DNA from 3 places in the Herbidospora sp. RD11066 genome. Region 1 is predicted to be linked to each of the others. Evidence: riboswitches for the same ligand, from Rfam matches in the RefSeq annotation. Region 1 holds a riboswitch; each other region holds the start of a gene.
What was found. A riboswitch is a leader RNA that binds a small molecule or an ion and turns the genes downstream of it on or off. The one in region 1 is predicted to bind cobalamin.
Positions count from the first base shown of each region.

Region 1 (4,273 bases):
GCGCCTGACCGCGTGCGGCACCACCACCCCGACGAACCCGATCAGCCCTCCGGCCGACACGGCGGCGGCGGTGGCCAGCGAGGCCGCGACCAGCACGACCAGCCGCACCCGCCCGGCCCGCACCCCCAGCGCGGAGGCCTCGTCGTCACCGACCGACAGCACGTCGAGCAGCCGCCCGTGCACCAGCAGGATCGCAGCGGCAACGGCGGCGTAGGGCGCACACCTGACCACCTGATCCCACCCGCCGCCGACGTCGCCGAGGATCCAGGCGTAGACGCGCTGGAGCTCCTCGACCTTGAGCTGCTGGAGGAAGGTCTGGATGGCGGTGAGGAACGAGGTCACCGCGACTCCGGCGAGCACGAGCGTGGCGGTCCCGCCACCTCTCGTGGCGGTATGCCCGAGCCCGTAAGCCAGCAGCACCCCGCCGACCGCCCCGCAGAACGCCGCGAGCGGCACCCCGACCCCGTCGCCCGCGACCACGATGACCAGCGTGACGGTCAGCCCGGCTCCGGCGGCGGCGCCGAGCAGATAGGGATCGGCCAGCGGATTGCGGAACACGCCCTGGTACCCGGCGCCCGCGACCGCCAGCAGCCCACCGACCATCGCCCCGAGCAGCACCCGGGGCAACCGCAACTCGAACAGCACCCCGTTCTCCAACGGGGTGAGCCCGGAGGCGACATCCACGAACGGCAGCCGATCGACCAGCGCCAGCACCACCCCCTTCAGGGGCAGCCCGGCGGCACCGACCATGAGACCCGCGGCCATACAGGCGACCAGGACCACGGCAGCCGCCCCGATCCAGAAATTTCGAGACATCAGCCTGCGGCCTGACCGGAGCGCAGCACGGTCATCGACCGGCGTGCTTGACCTGAACCGGCTCGCGAACGACGCGATTGCGGCAAGTCCTGACCCGAACCGGCACGATCACCGCACAGCGGCGACGGCTCCGCGCCTGAGCGTGAACCCGCTCGGACCCAGCACCCTGAACTCACACGTGAACCAGCCCCGCCCCAGCACCCCCAGCTCGGACGTGAACCAGCCCCGCCCCAGCACCCCGAGCTTGCACGTGGACCAGCCCCGCCCCAGCCCCCCGCGTTTCGGTGTGAACCAACTCGTTCCCGGCATCGCGTGCTTGGACATGCAGCCACTCCGTCGTGGCTTTGGGGCCGCCCGTGGTTTCGTCCCGGCCTCATGCGGCTGTCGGTCGGCGGTCGCGCGCTGAACGGGCTCGGTCGTGGCGTTCTGCCGGAAGGCCTTGGGGCGGCGAGGCGCGGAAAGGGGCGTTTGGGCATCGGCCCGTGCTCTTGGCCAGGCCTCATGCGGCTGTCGGTCGGCGTTCGCGCGCTGGCAAGGGCTCCGTGCCAAACGGCCGAGCGGAATGGGAGGCGGTCGGGCATCAGCCGGCGGCCTTGGCCACCCCGGCGCCGATGGCCTCGGCCAGGTCTACGACGCGGGGGCCCCAGCGGGAGGCGATGTCGTCGTCGAGTTCGACCACGTCGCCGTTCTTGACGGCCTTCAGGCCGCCCCAGCCGGGGCGCTTCGCGAGGGCTTCGGCGTTCTGCTGGCAGCACTTCACGTCGGCCAGGAAGATCAAATCAGGGTCGGCCTTGGCGACGAACTCGGCCGACAGTTTGGGGTAGCCACCGGCCGCGTCGGGGGCCTCGTCGGCGATGTTGACCAGGCCGAACAGGGCGTAGATCTGGCCGATGAAGGTGGTCGAGGTCGCGGCATACGGAGTGACGTCGAGCTCGTGGTAGTACGTCAGTTTCGCCTGGGGAGCGGCGGCGGCCAGGTCGGCGAGCTTCTGCTTCATCCCCGTCACGACCTCGTCGGCCTTGGCGCGGTTGCCGGTGGCGGTGCCGAGGTTCTCGATCTCCGTGTACGCGTCGTCGATCTTGGTGGCGGCCGACAGGACCAGTACCGGCACGCCGACCTTGCCAAGCCCGGCCACGACGCCTTCGAGGTCGTTGGAGACGATCACCAGGTCGGGCTGCTCGGCGGTGATGGCCTCGACGTTGGGCTTGAAGCCCGACAGGGCGGTCTTGGGCGCCTCGGGCGGGAAGTTCGACTGGTCGTCGACCGCGACGACCTGCGGCCCGGCGCCGATCGCGAACAGCGACTCGGTGGCCGTGGGCGACAGCGACACGACCCGTTGCGGCCTTTCCGCGATCGTGACGGCGCCGTTGGCGGCCTGCACGGTCACCGGGAAGGGGCCGCTGCTCTGAGCGGCGGGAGAAGCGGGGGTCGCGGTGTCGGCACTGCTGCAACCGGACAGCAGGGTGACACCCAGCAACACACCCGCGAGAGCCGTACGCAAGGGCCTCACGAGGTTCCTCCGAAGGGGGTTGCCGGAACGAGAGACCCGGGGACGGATCACCCTTTCCACGAGGGCGGATGGCGTCGGCGACGACACAGGCGACCTGGCTGCCCTCCGGGGAGGAGGGTTCACAGTTGCGGGAACAGCGCCGGGTTCACACCGGACTTCGCTGCGGCGTCACGCGCCCATACCGTACCAACAGCGATTTTGACCCGGACGTGAGGCTAGGCTGACCCCATGGTGTGGCGGGCCGTCAGGGCGACCGGGCGGCTGGTGCTCGATCTGCTGCTGGTCCCCCTGGGCTTCTTCGCCCTCCTCGGCACCGTGATCACGATGATCCTGTCGGCGACCTATCTCGGGTTGCTGCTGCTGCCGTACTCGATCCGGTTCAACCGAGCGGTCGCGTCGCTGGCCCGGCGGAACGCGGCGGCGTGGCTCGGGGAGCGGGTGACGGCGTCCTACCGGCCCGTCCAGGGAGGTCCCCTAGCGCGGGTGCGCGCCGTCACGGGTGACCCGCAGACCTGGCGGGACCTCGGGTTCTTCGTCGTCCACTCCTTCACCGGGACGATCGGCGGGATCCTGGCGATCGGGCTGTGGGGCGCGCTCGGCTGGGGGCTGTCGATCCCGATCTGGTGGTGGGCGCCGCTGCCCGAACACGCCATCTACCTGCCGTGGGCGCTCGACTCGTGGGCGCGGGTGGTGATCACCGTGCCGGTGTTCCTCGGGCTGGTCGGGGCGGTCGGGTTCCGGGTGGTGCCGAGGCTCGCCGACGGGCTGTTCCGGCTGGCCAAGGCGATCCTGGCGCCCCGGCACGTACGCCTGGCCGAACGGGTCACCGAGGCGCTCGACGCCCACGGCCACGAACTGCGCCGCATCGAACGCGACCTCCACGACGGCGCCCAGGCCCGGCTGGTCTCCATCGCCATGCGGCTCGGCATCGCCGAACGGGTGCTGGCCGACGACCCCGGCAAGGCCGCCGCGCTCATCACCGAGGCCCGGCTGAGCACCGAAGAGACGATGACCGAGCTGCGCGGCATCATCCGCGGCATGTACCCGCCGATCCTGGCCGACCGCGGCCTGCCCGGCGCGGTCGCGGCGCTGGCCGGGCGGTCGCCGGTGCCGGTCGAGGTCGAGACGGCCGACGTGGGGCGCCTCCCTGCGGCGGTCGAGGCCGCGGCCTACTTCGTGATCGCCGAAGCCCTGACGAACGTGGCCCGGCACAGCGCGGCGACCCGGGCGAGGGTGGGCGTCCAACGTACGGAAGGCAGGCTCGTGGCCGAAGTGAGCGACGACGGAAAGGGCGGCGCCGACGAACAGGGCGGATCCGGCCTCGCCGGCATCCGCCGCCGCGTCAGCGCCTTCGACGGCACGACCACCCTGACCAGCCCGCCGGGCGGGCCGACGACCTTGCGAGTGGAACTGCCATGCGAATGACGCACGGGCGCGAAGCGGGTGGGGCCGCGTTGCGCGTGACGCACGAGCGCGAAGCGGGTGGGGCCGACCTGCGCATGACATACGGGCGGGAAGCCGGTGCGGCTTCCATCATCTGGCGGAAGGGCGCGGTGCGGGTGGGGCTTACGTGCGAGTGATCATCGTGGAGGACAGCGTTCTGCTGGCCGAGGGGCTGACGCTGCTGCTCAACACCGAGGGGCACGAGGTGGTCGCCACCGTCGGGACCGCCGAGGAGTTCCACGGGGCGGTCGACGAGCACCGGCCCGACATCGCCGTGGTCGACATCCGGCTGCCGCCGACCTTCCGCGACGAGGGGGTCCGCGCGGCGATCCAGGTCCGCCGCGACCATCCGGGGCAGCCGATCCTGGTCCTCTCCCAGTACGTCGAGCAGACCTACGCGACCGAGCTGCTCGCCGGAGGCGGGGGCGGCATCGGCTACCTGTTGAAAGACCGCGTGGCCCGGGTGTCGGAGTTCGTCGACGCGCTGGAGCGGGTGGCCAGGGG
Region 1 is NZ_BAAGDO010000001.1:335,883-340,155, reverse strand. Features, by position in the region: gene ACYQ78_RS01575 (FecCD family ABC transporter permease) at 1-816, opposite strand, end outside; gene ACYQ78_RS01570 (hypothetical protein) at 925-1,140, opposite strand; gene ACYQ78_RS01565 (ABC transporter substrate-binding protein) at 1,397-2,326, opposite strand; cobalamin riboswitch at 2,406-2,527, opposite strand; gene ACYQ78_RS01560 (sensor histidine kinase) at 2,555-3,751, shown strand; gene ACYQ78_RS01555 (response regulator transcription factor) at 3,897-4,273, shown strand, end outside.

Region 2 (4,273 bases), on a different contig from region 1:
GTCCGTCAGGGCACTCCCGGTACGGCGCCACGGGGTCGCAGGCGAACCGGCACCCCGGCACCACATCCACAGAAGGGAGCAGTTCGGCGAGCGCCCGCACGATCGTGGACTTCGCCGTGCCCTTCTCCCCGCGGACCAGCACACCCCCCACCCGTGGCGACACGGCGTTGAGGATGAGCGCCAGTTTGAGGTCGTCCATCCCGACAACGGCGCTGAACGGATAGGTCACTCCAGAGTTCCTTTCAACCGCAGATTCCACCGGCCACCCACCCCGGTGAGCAGCGCACTCCCCAGCGGGGGCACGTCGAGGCGCCGATAGTCCGCCCCCGTGGCCACCACGACGGCGGCCCGCACGACGGCGGGATGGGTGAGCGCGAGCACCGGCCCGCCGTCGAGCCCGCCGAGCCACTCGCGCACCCGCTCGATCAGCGCGGCCACCGACTCCCCGCCGTGAGGCACGGCATGGAGATCGTGGATCCACTGGGCGAGCTCGACGGGATCGATCCCGGCCAGCCTCCGCCCGCGCCAGCTCCCCATGTCGAGATCCCGCAGCTCGGGCGTCACCTCGGCCCCGGGGAGAAGATCACATCGAGCTTCGGGCCCTCGCAGGACTCGGGTCGAATGCGGCCGCGCCAGCGCGGGCCGGTCGCCCTCCAGCGGCTCGTCGGCCAACGGGAACGCGCCTTCCCGCTGGCCGACGGTAAGCGGGTGCGCCCTCAGCGTCACCCGCACCGCCTTCACGACACACCTCGCCGCCGGCCGTGGCCGACCTGCGATCTCGGCGTCGGGCCTGACACCGATCGCAGGCCCCGCACCGGCCCTTGAGACGAGACCGCCTCCACCGCGCGCCCGGTCCGGGTCAGACCCGCACCGGCCGCCGGGCGGACAGCAGGGCGAACACCGAGCCGAGCACGCCCCAGAGCACCGCCTGCATGCCCAGCGACGACACCCGGAAGTTCCACAGCAGCACCGCCGGGAACTCCTGCGGCACCTCCTGGATGGCCGGCAGCACCGCGTAGGCGACCCCGACGATCACCAGGAACGCCGGGACGGCCGCGACCCACCCGTAATGCCGGTGGATCACCGCCCCCGCCCCGAGCGCCAGCAGCCCGATGACCAGCATCACCAGATAGAGGACGGTGCGCTGCCCGATCGTCTCCGGGTCGCCGACAGCGGGCGGGTTGCCCGGATACTTGAGGAACGGCACGAGCACGACCGACAGGAACCCCCCGGCGGCCAGCGTGACGGCGAGCGACTGCTCGTTGGCGGGCCCGAAGCGGCCCTTGACGAAGGCGTAGGCGAGCGCGAACAGCCCGCCGATGACCAGGCCGTAGAGGGTGGTGGCGAGGAAGAGCCCGAAGGCCTGCCCGCCCCGGCTGACCAGTTCGTCGGCGTGCGAGTGACCCGCCCCTGCGGCGGCCTCCTCGATCGCGATGGCCTGGTCGATGAAGGGCTCCCCGACGAGGAACCCGAAGAGTCCCGCGAGCAGCCCGGCGACGGCTCCGGCGCCGAGGCCCCGGAGGAAGAAGTCCTTGATCATCAGTGGCAGGGAACGCCGAGCAGGTGACGGCCGTCGTGCATGAGCTCATGCAGGAAGTCACCGCTTGAGGCGAGCAGCCCCGCCGAGTCCATCGTCACCAGGTAGGCGACGATCAGAAGCACCGGCACCGCCGCCGACCAGGGCAGCAGGTTGCGTACGGGAATGGATGGGGAGCTGGAAATCTGGCTCACGCCACGATCCTCCTCCGGGATTGCGCGTCCCTGTCGTAGATCAACGTGGCGGGTGGTGACCTGACTTTCCATCGGCTGATGGATCACAGTGGCGCGACCGCACCGGACTCTCACCGGTTTCCCACACGCCGCCACAATTCCCGGCGAACGTACCCCGATCTACCGAAACCCGTCAAGATGACACGATCCCGGCCACTTTACAACGTAGATCAGAAAACAGTGGCCCCGAGGCGCGCCTCACCTCTTTCTCGGGACCGCCGAACACACCAGAGCCCGTGGCCGGAATGACCACGGGCTCTGGTGAACGCGTCTCGGATCAGGAGTCGCCGGTCAGTGCCTGGACCAGTTCGGCCGCCGTGCGGCACCGGTCGAGCAGGTCGCCCACATGGGCCTTTGTCCCCCGGAGCGGCTCCAGCGTCGGAACCCGCTGCAGCGACTCGCGCCCCGGGATGTCGAATATGACCGAGTCCCACGAGGCGGCCGCGACCGACTCGCTGTACTGCCGAAGACAGCGCCCCCGGAAGTAGGCGCGCGTGTCGGTGGGCGGCGTCTCGATAGCACGCTCCACGTCGTCTTCGGTGACCAGGCGCTGCATGCGGCCCCGCTCGACCAGACGGTTGTAGAGCCCGCGCTCCGGCCGGATGTCGGCGTATTGCAGGTCGACGAGCTGGAGCCGGGGGTGGGACCAGGGCAGCTTGTCGCGGGTGCGGTAGCCCTCGAGGAGCTCCAGCTTGGCCACCCAGTCGAGCTCCCGGGAGAGCTGCATCGGATCTTCGGCGAGGCGGGTGAGCACCGACTCCCACCGGTTGAGCACGTCTTTGGTCATCTCGTCGGCGTTGGAGCCGTAGCGGTCTTCGACGTATTTGCGGGCCTGCTCCAGGTATTCCATCTGGAGCTGGATCCCGGTCATCTTCCGACCCGACCGCAGCGTGATGATGTGCTTGAGGGAGGGGTCGTGGGAGATGGCCCGCAGCGCCGCGACCGGCGACTCGACCGACAGGTCGACCGTGAGGAAGCCGTCTTCGATCATCGCCAGGACCAGCGAGGTCGTGCCGAGCTTCAGGTAGGTCGAGATCTCCGACATGTTCGCGTCGCCGATGATCACGTGGAGCCGGCGGTATTTCTCCGGGTCGGCGTGGGGCTCGTCGCGGGTGTTGATGATCGGCCGCTTGAGCGTCGTCTCGAGGCCCACCTCGACCTCGAAGAAGTCGGCGCGCTGGGAGATCTGGTAGCCGTCGCCGCGCGAGTCCTGCCCGATGCCGACCTTGCCCGCGCCGGCGAAGACCTGGCGCGAGACGAAGAACGGGGTCAGGTGGCGCACGATGTCGGCGAACGGGGTCGCCCGGCGCATCAGGTAGTTCTCGTGGCAGCCGTAGCTGGCGCCCTTGGAGTCGGTGTTGTTCTTGTAGAGCTGGATGGGCGCGTTGCCCGGCATGCCCGAGGCGCGGACCGCCGCGTCGTGCATGACCCGCTCGCCCGCCTTGTCCCAGATGACCGCGGCCCGGGGGTTGGTGCACTCGGGCGTGGAGTATTCGGGGTGGGCGTGGTCGACGTAGAGCCGGGCGCCGTTGGTGAGGATGACGTTGGCCAGGCCGAGGTCTTCGTCGGTGAGCTGGCTGGAGTCGGCGACCTCACGGGCGAGGTCGAAACCCCGGGCGTCGCGGAGCGGGTTCTCCTCCTCGAAGTCCCACCGGGCTCGGCGGGCGCGCGCGGCCGAGGCCGCCAGGTACGCGTTGACGACCTGCGACGAGGTCACCATCGCGTTAGCACCTGGTTGACCGGGCACACTGATGCCGTACTCGGTCTCGATGCCCATCACCCGCCGGACTGTCATGCGCACCCCATGGCCTGTCGTTCCGCCGTTTATATCCCGAGCCTAGCCCCTTCACTATGCCCGGCCACCAGACAGTTACGGCACCGATGCCTGGCGTTGTTCCACAGGGCTCCTGCCCATCAGACGGCGTAGCAACCGCTGACCTGGGCGATCAACAAGCCGGTATACAGCATACGACAGCAGAATCGATGCCAGCATCGTGCCCCCGACGAGTAGCCACGGGTTTATAGATTCCCGGAATTCCGGGATAAGTACCGCCGAGACGTTCTGATGTACCAGGTAGAGGGGGTAGGTGAGCGCCCCCACCGTGGTCAGCGCCCGCCAGCGGACCCACCGCAGCCACCCCAGGGCCACCGCCGCCATGAGCAGGTAGATGACCGTGATCCAGGCGATGACCGCCGGGTCGGGCGCCGGGAAGTTCTTGCTCCCCACGGCGTCGATCCGGCTCTGCATCCGCTCCAGGGCGACGTACACGGAACAGGAGTAGCTCACCAGGACGAACCCCCAGCGAGTGACGGTCGAGCCCTCGCGGTGGATCAGGTAGAAGGCCATGCCGGCGATGAAGTAGGGCGCCTGCCGCGGCATGAAGATCTCGGTGACCAGCCAGTGCTGCAGCCACTCGGCGAAGATCGCCGCGGCCAGCCACACCCACATGAACGCCATGGCCCGCCGCAGGTTGACCCCCATGATCACGATGATCGAGATCAG
Region 2 is NZ_BAAGDO010000010.1:218,590-222,862, reverse strand. Features, by position in the region: gene ACYQ78_RS32380 (VWA domain-containing protein) at 1-199, opposite strand, end outside; gene ACYQ78_RS32375 (histidine phosphatase family protein) at 226-741, opposite strand; gene ACYQ78_RS32370 (CbtA family protein) at 860-1,540, opposite strand; gene ACYQ78_RS32365 (CbtB domain-containing protein) at 1,540-1,731, opposite strand; adenosylcobalamin (AdoCbl) riboswitch at 1,737-1,880, opposite strand; gene dop (depupylase/deamidase Dop) at 2,048-3,565, opposite strand; gene ACYQ78_RS32355 (acyltransferase family protein) at 3,641-4,273, opposite strand, start outside.
Region 2: it holds a riboswitch for cobalamin, as region 1 does, so the genes downstream of both, ACYQ78_RS32365 (CbtB domain-containing protein) here and ACYQ78_RS01565 (ABC transporter substrate-binding protein) in region 1, are expected to answer to the same signal.

Region 3 (4,273 bases), on a different contig from region 1:
TCAGGCCCAGGGCCTCGCGCAGGCCGGGGAGCGCCTGGTCGCCGGCCCACATCTGCTTGGCCCGCAGGATCGCGAGGACCAGGTCGATTCTCGCTTCGCCAGAAGGGACCTGGCCGAGGACGTGCAGGCCGTCGCGGATCTGGACGTCCTTGACCTCGCACAGCCAGCCGTCGACGTGCAGGAGGAAGTCGTCGAACTCGGCGTCGTGGGGGCGGTCGTCCAGGCCGAGGTCGTGGTCGAGGCGGGCGGCCTGGATGAGCGTCCAGATCTGGGCGCGGACGGCCGGGAGCTTGGCCGGGTCCATGGCGGCGATGGAGGCGTGCTCGTCGAGGAGCTGCTCCAGGCGGGCCATGTCGCCGTAGGTCTCGGCGCGGGCCATCGGGGGCACGAGGTGGTCGACCAGGGTGGCGTGGGCGCGGCGTTTGGCCTGGGTGCCCTCGCCCGGGTCGTTCACGAGGAAGGGGTAGATGAGCGGCAGGTCGCCGAGGGCGGCGTCGGGGCCGCAGGCGGCCGACAGGCCGGCCGACTTGCCGGGGAGCCATTCGAGGTTGCCGTGCTTGCCGACGTGCACGACGGCGTCGTACCGGTTCGACAGCCAGTGGTAGGCGGCCAGGAAGTGGTGGCTGGGCGGCAGGTCGGGGTCGTGGTAGATGGCGATGGGGTTCTCGCCGAAGCCGCGCGGCGGCTGGACCATGACGACGACGTTCTCGTCCTGGAGGGCGGCGAGCACGATGTCGTCGCCGTCGACGAACAGCTCTCCCGGGGCGGGGCCCCAGTGCCGCTCCATCGCCTCGCGGAGGTCGGCGGGCAGGCCGTCGAAGTGCCGCCGGTAGACGTCCTTGTGGATGCGGACCGGGTTGCCGGCGAGTTGCTCGTCGGTGAGCCAGTCGGGGTCCTGGCCGCCCGCGGCGATCAGGGCGTGGATGAGGGCGTCGCCGTCCTGGGCGGCCACGCCGGGGAAGTCGCCGATCTTGTACCCGGCCTCGCCCATGGCCCGCAGCAGCCGGACCACGCTGCGCGGGGTGTCCAGGCCGACGGCGTTGCCGATGCGGGAGTGCTTGGTCGGGTAGGCCGACAGCATGATCGCCACGCGGCGCTCTTCGACGGGGATGTGGCGCAGCCGGGCGTGCCGGACCGCCACTCCCGCCACCCGGGCGGCGCGCTCGGGGTCGGCGGCGTAGACGGTGAGGCCGTCGGGGTCGATCTCCTTGAACGAGAACGGGACCGTGATGATCCGGCCGTCGAACTCGGGGATGGCGATCTGCGAGGCCGCGTCCAGCGGGGACAGCCCGTCGTCGGCGGCCTCCCAGGTGGCGCGGTCGGTGGTCAGGCAGAGCCCCTGGAGGATCGGGATGTCGAGATCGGCCAGCGCGCCGACGTCCCACGCCTCGTCCTCGCCGCCCGCCTGCGCGGTCGCGGGCCGGGTACCCCCCGCCGCCAGCACGGTGACGATCAGCGCGTCACACTCGCTCAGCGTCTCGATCAGCCCGGCCTCGGCGGTGCGCAGCGAGGCGCAGTAGACGGGCAGGGGACGTCCACCGGCTTGGACAATCGCTTCGGACAAAGTCCGGATGAAAGAGGTGTTGCCGGCGACGTGATGGGCGCGGTAGTAGAGGATCCCAACCACCGGTTGTCCTGAAATTTCCGGACTGCGCGCAGCGCTGTCCGGACCCCCCGCACCCTGCGCGCCAACCTTTGCCGCTGCTTCCGCAGTTTGCCCTGTCCGTGTTTCTGCCGCCGTGCTCGGCTCCGCCACGTGGCTTTCGGGATCGGGCCGAACACCCGGATCTGCCGAAATTTCGGGCAATGCATGGGGAGGGGTGACGCTGAGGCCGGCAGTCTCGCCAAGGCCCCACGACGGCAGTGCGGCCGGAGGGGCGAAGCCGTTTCCGGTCAGGAGCAGGGTGTCGCTGAGGAAGTTGTGCAGTTCGGTCAGGTTGGCGGGGCCGCCGTGGGCCAGGTAGGCGTGGGCCTCGGCGCACACGCCGCTCGGGACCGTCGAGAGCTCCATCAACTCCGCGTCGGGGGCCTGTTCGCCGCCCAGCACCACAACCGGCTTCCCGCCGGCCAGGAGGATGTCCAGGCCCTCTTCGTAGGCGCGGCGGCCGCCCAGCAACCGGACCACGATCACGTCGGCGTCGTCGAGTAACGACGTCGGGTCGGGGGTTCGGGAGGGGTTCGCCAACCGGTAGGGGGCGCCGCTCGCGCGGGCGCTCAGGAGGTCGGTGTCCGATGTGGACAGCAAAACGATCATGGCGAGCCCTCCCTCGGGGTCCGCGCCCCGGGTCGTGTGTTCAGGTGACGGCCGAGTCTCCTGGCTCCCGGATCAGGGCTCACCCCGGCCTTCCCTGTGACAGTGGCCGTTGGTGGGGTTCGCTCCCCGGTGACAGTGGCGGGACCGCGCCGGATTCACACCGGCTTCCTCGTTTGTGCCGTCGCCCGATGAGACTACGGGACTCCCCCGGCTTGCAAGACCCACGGGGGGCTTTACCATCCTCGACGTGGCCATTACCGGACATTCCTCGCGCGACGCCTGTCCCGGCGCGCTCCAGGTCCATCAGGCGGCGGACGGGCCGCTGGCCCGGGTCCGGCTGCCCGGAGGCGACCTGACCGGGGCGCAGCTCGCGGTCCTCGCGACCGCCGGCGGGGGCGTGCTGGAGCTGACCTCGCGCGCGAACATCCAGGTCAGAGGGGTCGACGACCCGGCCGGGTTCGCCGAGGCGATCGCGGCGGCGGGGCTGCTGCCGTCGGCCTCCCACGAGCGGGTGCGCAACATCGTCGCCTCGCCGCTGTCCGGTTCCGCCGCTTTCCGCGCGCTGGTGAAGGGTCTCGACGAGGCGATCTGCGCCGTACCGGAACTGGCCGATCTGTCCGGGCGGTTCCTGTTCGCGGTCGACGACGGCTCCGGGGATGTGGCGGGTCTCGGCGCCGACGTGGTGCTGATGTCCCGCGGTGAGCACTTCGCCGTCTTCGCCGGAACCACCGATCTTTCTTTACGGCTACCGCCCACTGAGGCGATCCACGCAGCGGTCCACGTCGCGCAGACCTTCCTCCGGCTCTCCGAGGGCGAATGGCGTATCCCCGAGGGCACCTTCCCGGGACCGAAGGCGACCTTCCCCGAACCCCGGACCAGCGGCTACGTCGGCGACTTCGGCGCGATGACCGGCGCCCTGGTCCCCCTCGGCCGCCTGACCGCCGCCCAGGCGCTGGTGCTGGCCGAGGCCGAGTGGCTGCGGATCACGCCCTGGCGCACCCTGCTCGTCCCCGCGGGCACCCGCCTGCCCGAGGGGCTGATCACCGACCCCGGCAGCCCCTGGCTCCACGTCACCGCCTGCACCGGCTCGCCCGGCTGCGCGAAGTCGCTGAGCGACGTGCAGGCGGACGCCCGGCCCATCGGCGTGCCCGTCCACTGGTCCGGCTGCGCGCGCAGGTGCGGGCGGCCCAGGGGCGAGGTCACCGACCTGATCGCCACCCCGTCCGGCTACCAGCGGAGCGCATCGTGACCTACATCAAGGACGGCGCCGAGATCTACCGCCAGTCCTTCGCCACCATCCGCGCCGAGGCCGACCTGTCGGCCCTGCCGCCCGACGTGGCGCGGGTCGCGGTCCGCATGATCCACGCCTGCGGCATGACCGACCTGCCCGGCGACATGGCCTGGTCGGACGGGGTCGTCGCGGCGGCCAGGAAGGCGCTGGACGCGGGCGCGCCGATCCTCTGCGACGCCAACATGGTCGCGGCGGGGGTGACGCGGAAGCGGTTGCCGTACAAGAACGAGGTTCTGTGCACCCTCGCGGACCCGCGCGTTCCGGCGCTGGCGGCGGAGCTCGGGACGACCCGCAGCGCGGCGGCGCTGGAGCTGTGGCGCGAGCGGATGGGCGGCGCGGTGGTGGCGGTCGGGAACGCGCCGACGGCGCTGTTCCGGCTGCTGGAGATGGTCGCCGAGGGGGCGCCGCGACCGGCGGCGGTGATCGGGATCCCGGTGGGGTTCATCGGCGCGGCCGAGTCGAAAGACGCGCTGGCCGCCTCTGACCTGGAGTTTCTGGTGGTTCGCGGTCGCCGTGGCGGCAGCGCGATGACGGCGGCGGCGCTCAACGCCATCGCCAGTGACGAGGAATGATGACCGGAACGCTCTACGGCGTGGGCCTCGGCCCCGGCGACCCCGAACTGGTGACCGTGAAGGCGGCCCGGCTGCTCGGCGAGGCCGGGGTGATCGCCTACCACAGCGCCCGGCACGGCCGCAGCATCGCCCGCTCGGTCGCCGCCCCCTACCTGC
Region 3 is NZ_BAAGDO010000010.1:230,974-235,246, reverse strand. Features, by position in the region: gene cobN (cobaltochelatase subunit CobN) at 1-2,254, opposite strand, end outside; cobalamin riboswitch at 2,287-2,452, opposite strand; gene ACYQ78_RS32425 (hypothetical protein) at 2,502-3,503, shown strand; gene ACYQ78_RS32420 (precorrin-8X methylmutase) at 3,497-4,117, shown strand; gene ACYQ78_RS32415 (precorrin-2 C(20)-methyltransferase) at 4,117-4,273, shown strand, end outside.
Region 3: it holds a riboswitch for cobalamin, as region 1 does, so the genes downstream of both, cobN (cobaltochelatase subunit CobN) here and ACYQ78_RS01565 (ABC transporter substrate-binding protein) in region 1, are expected to answer to the same signal.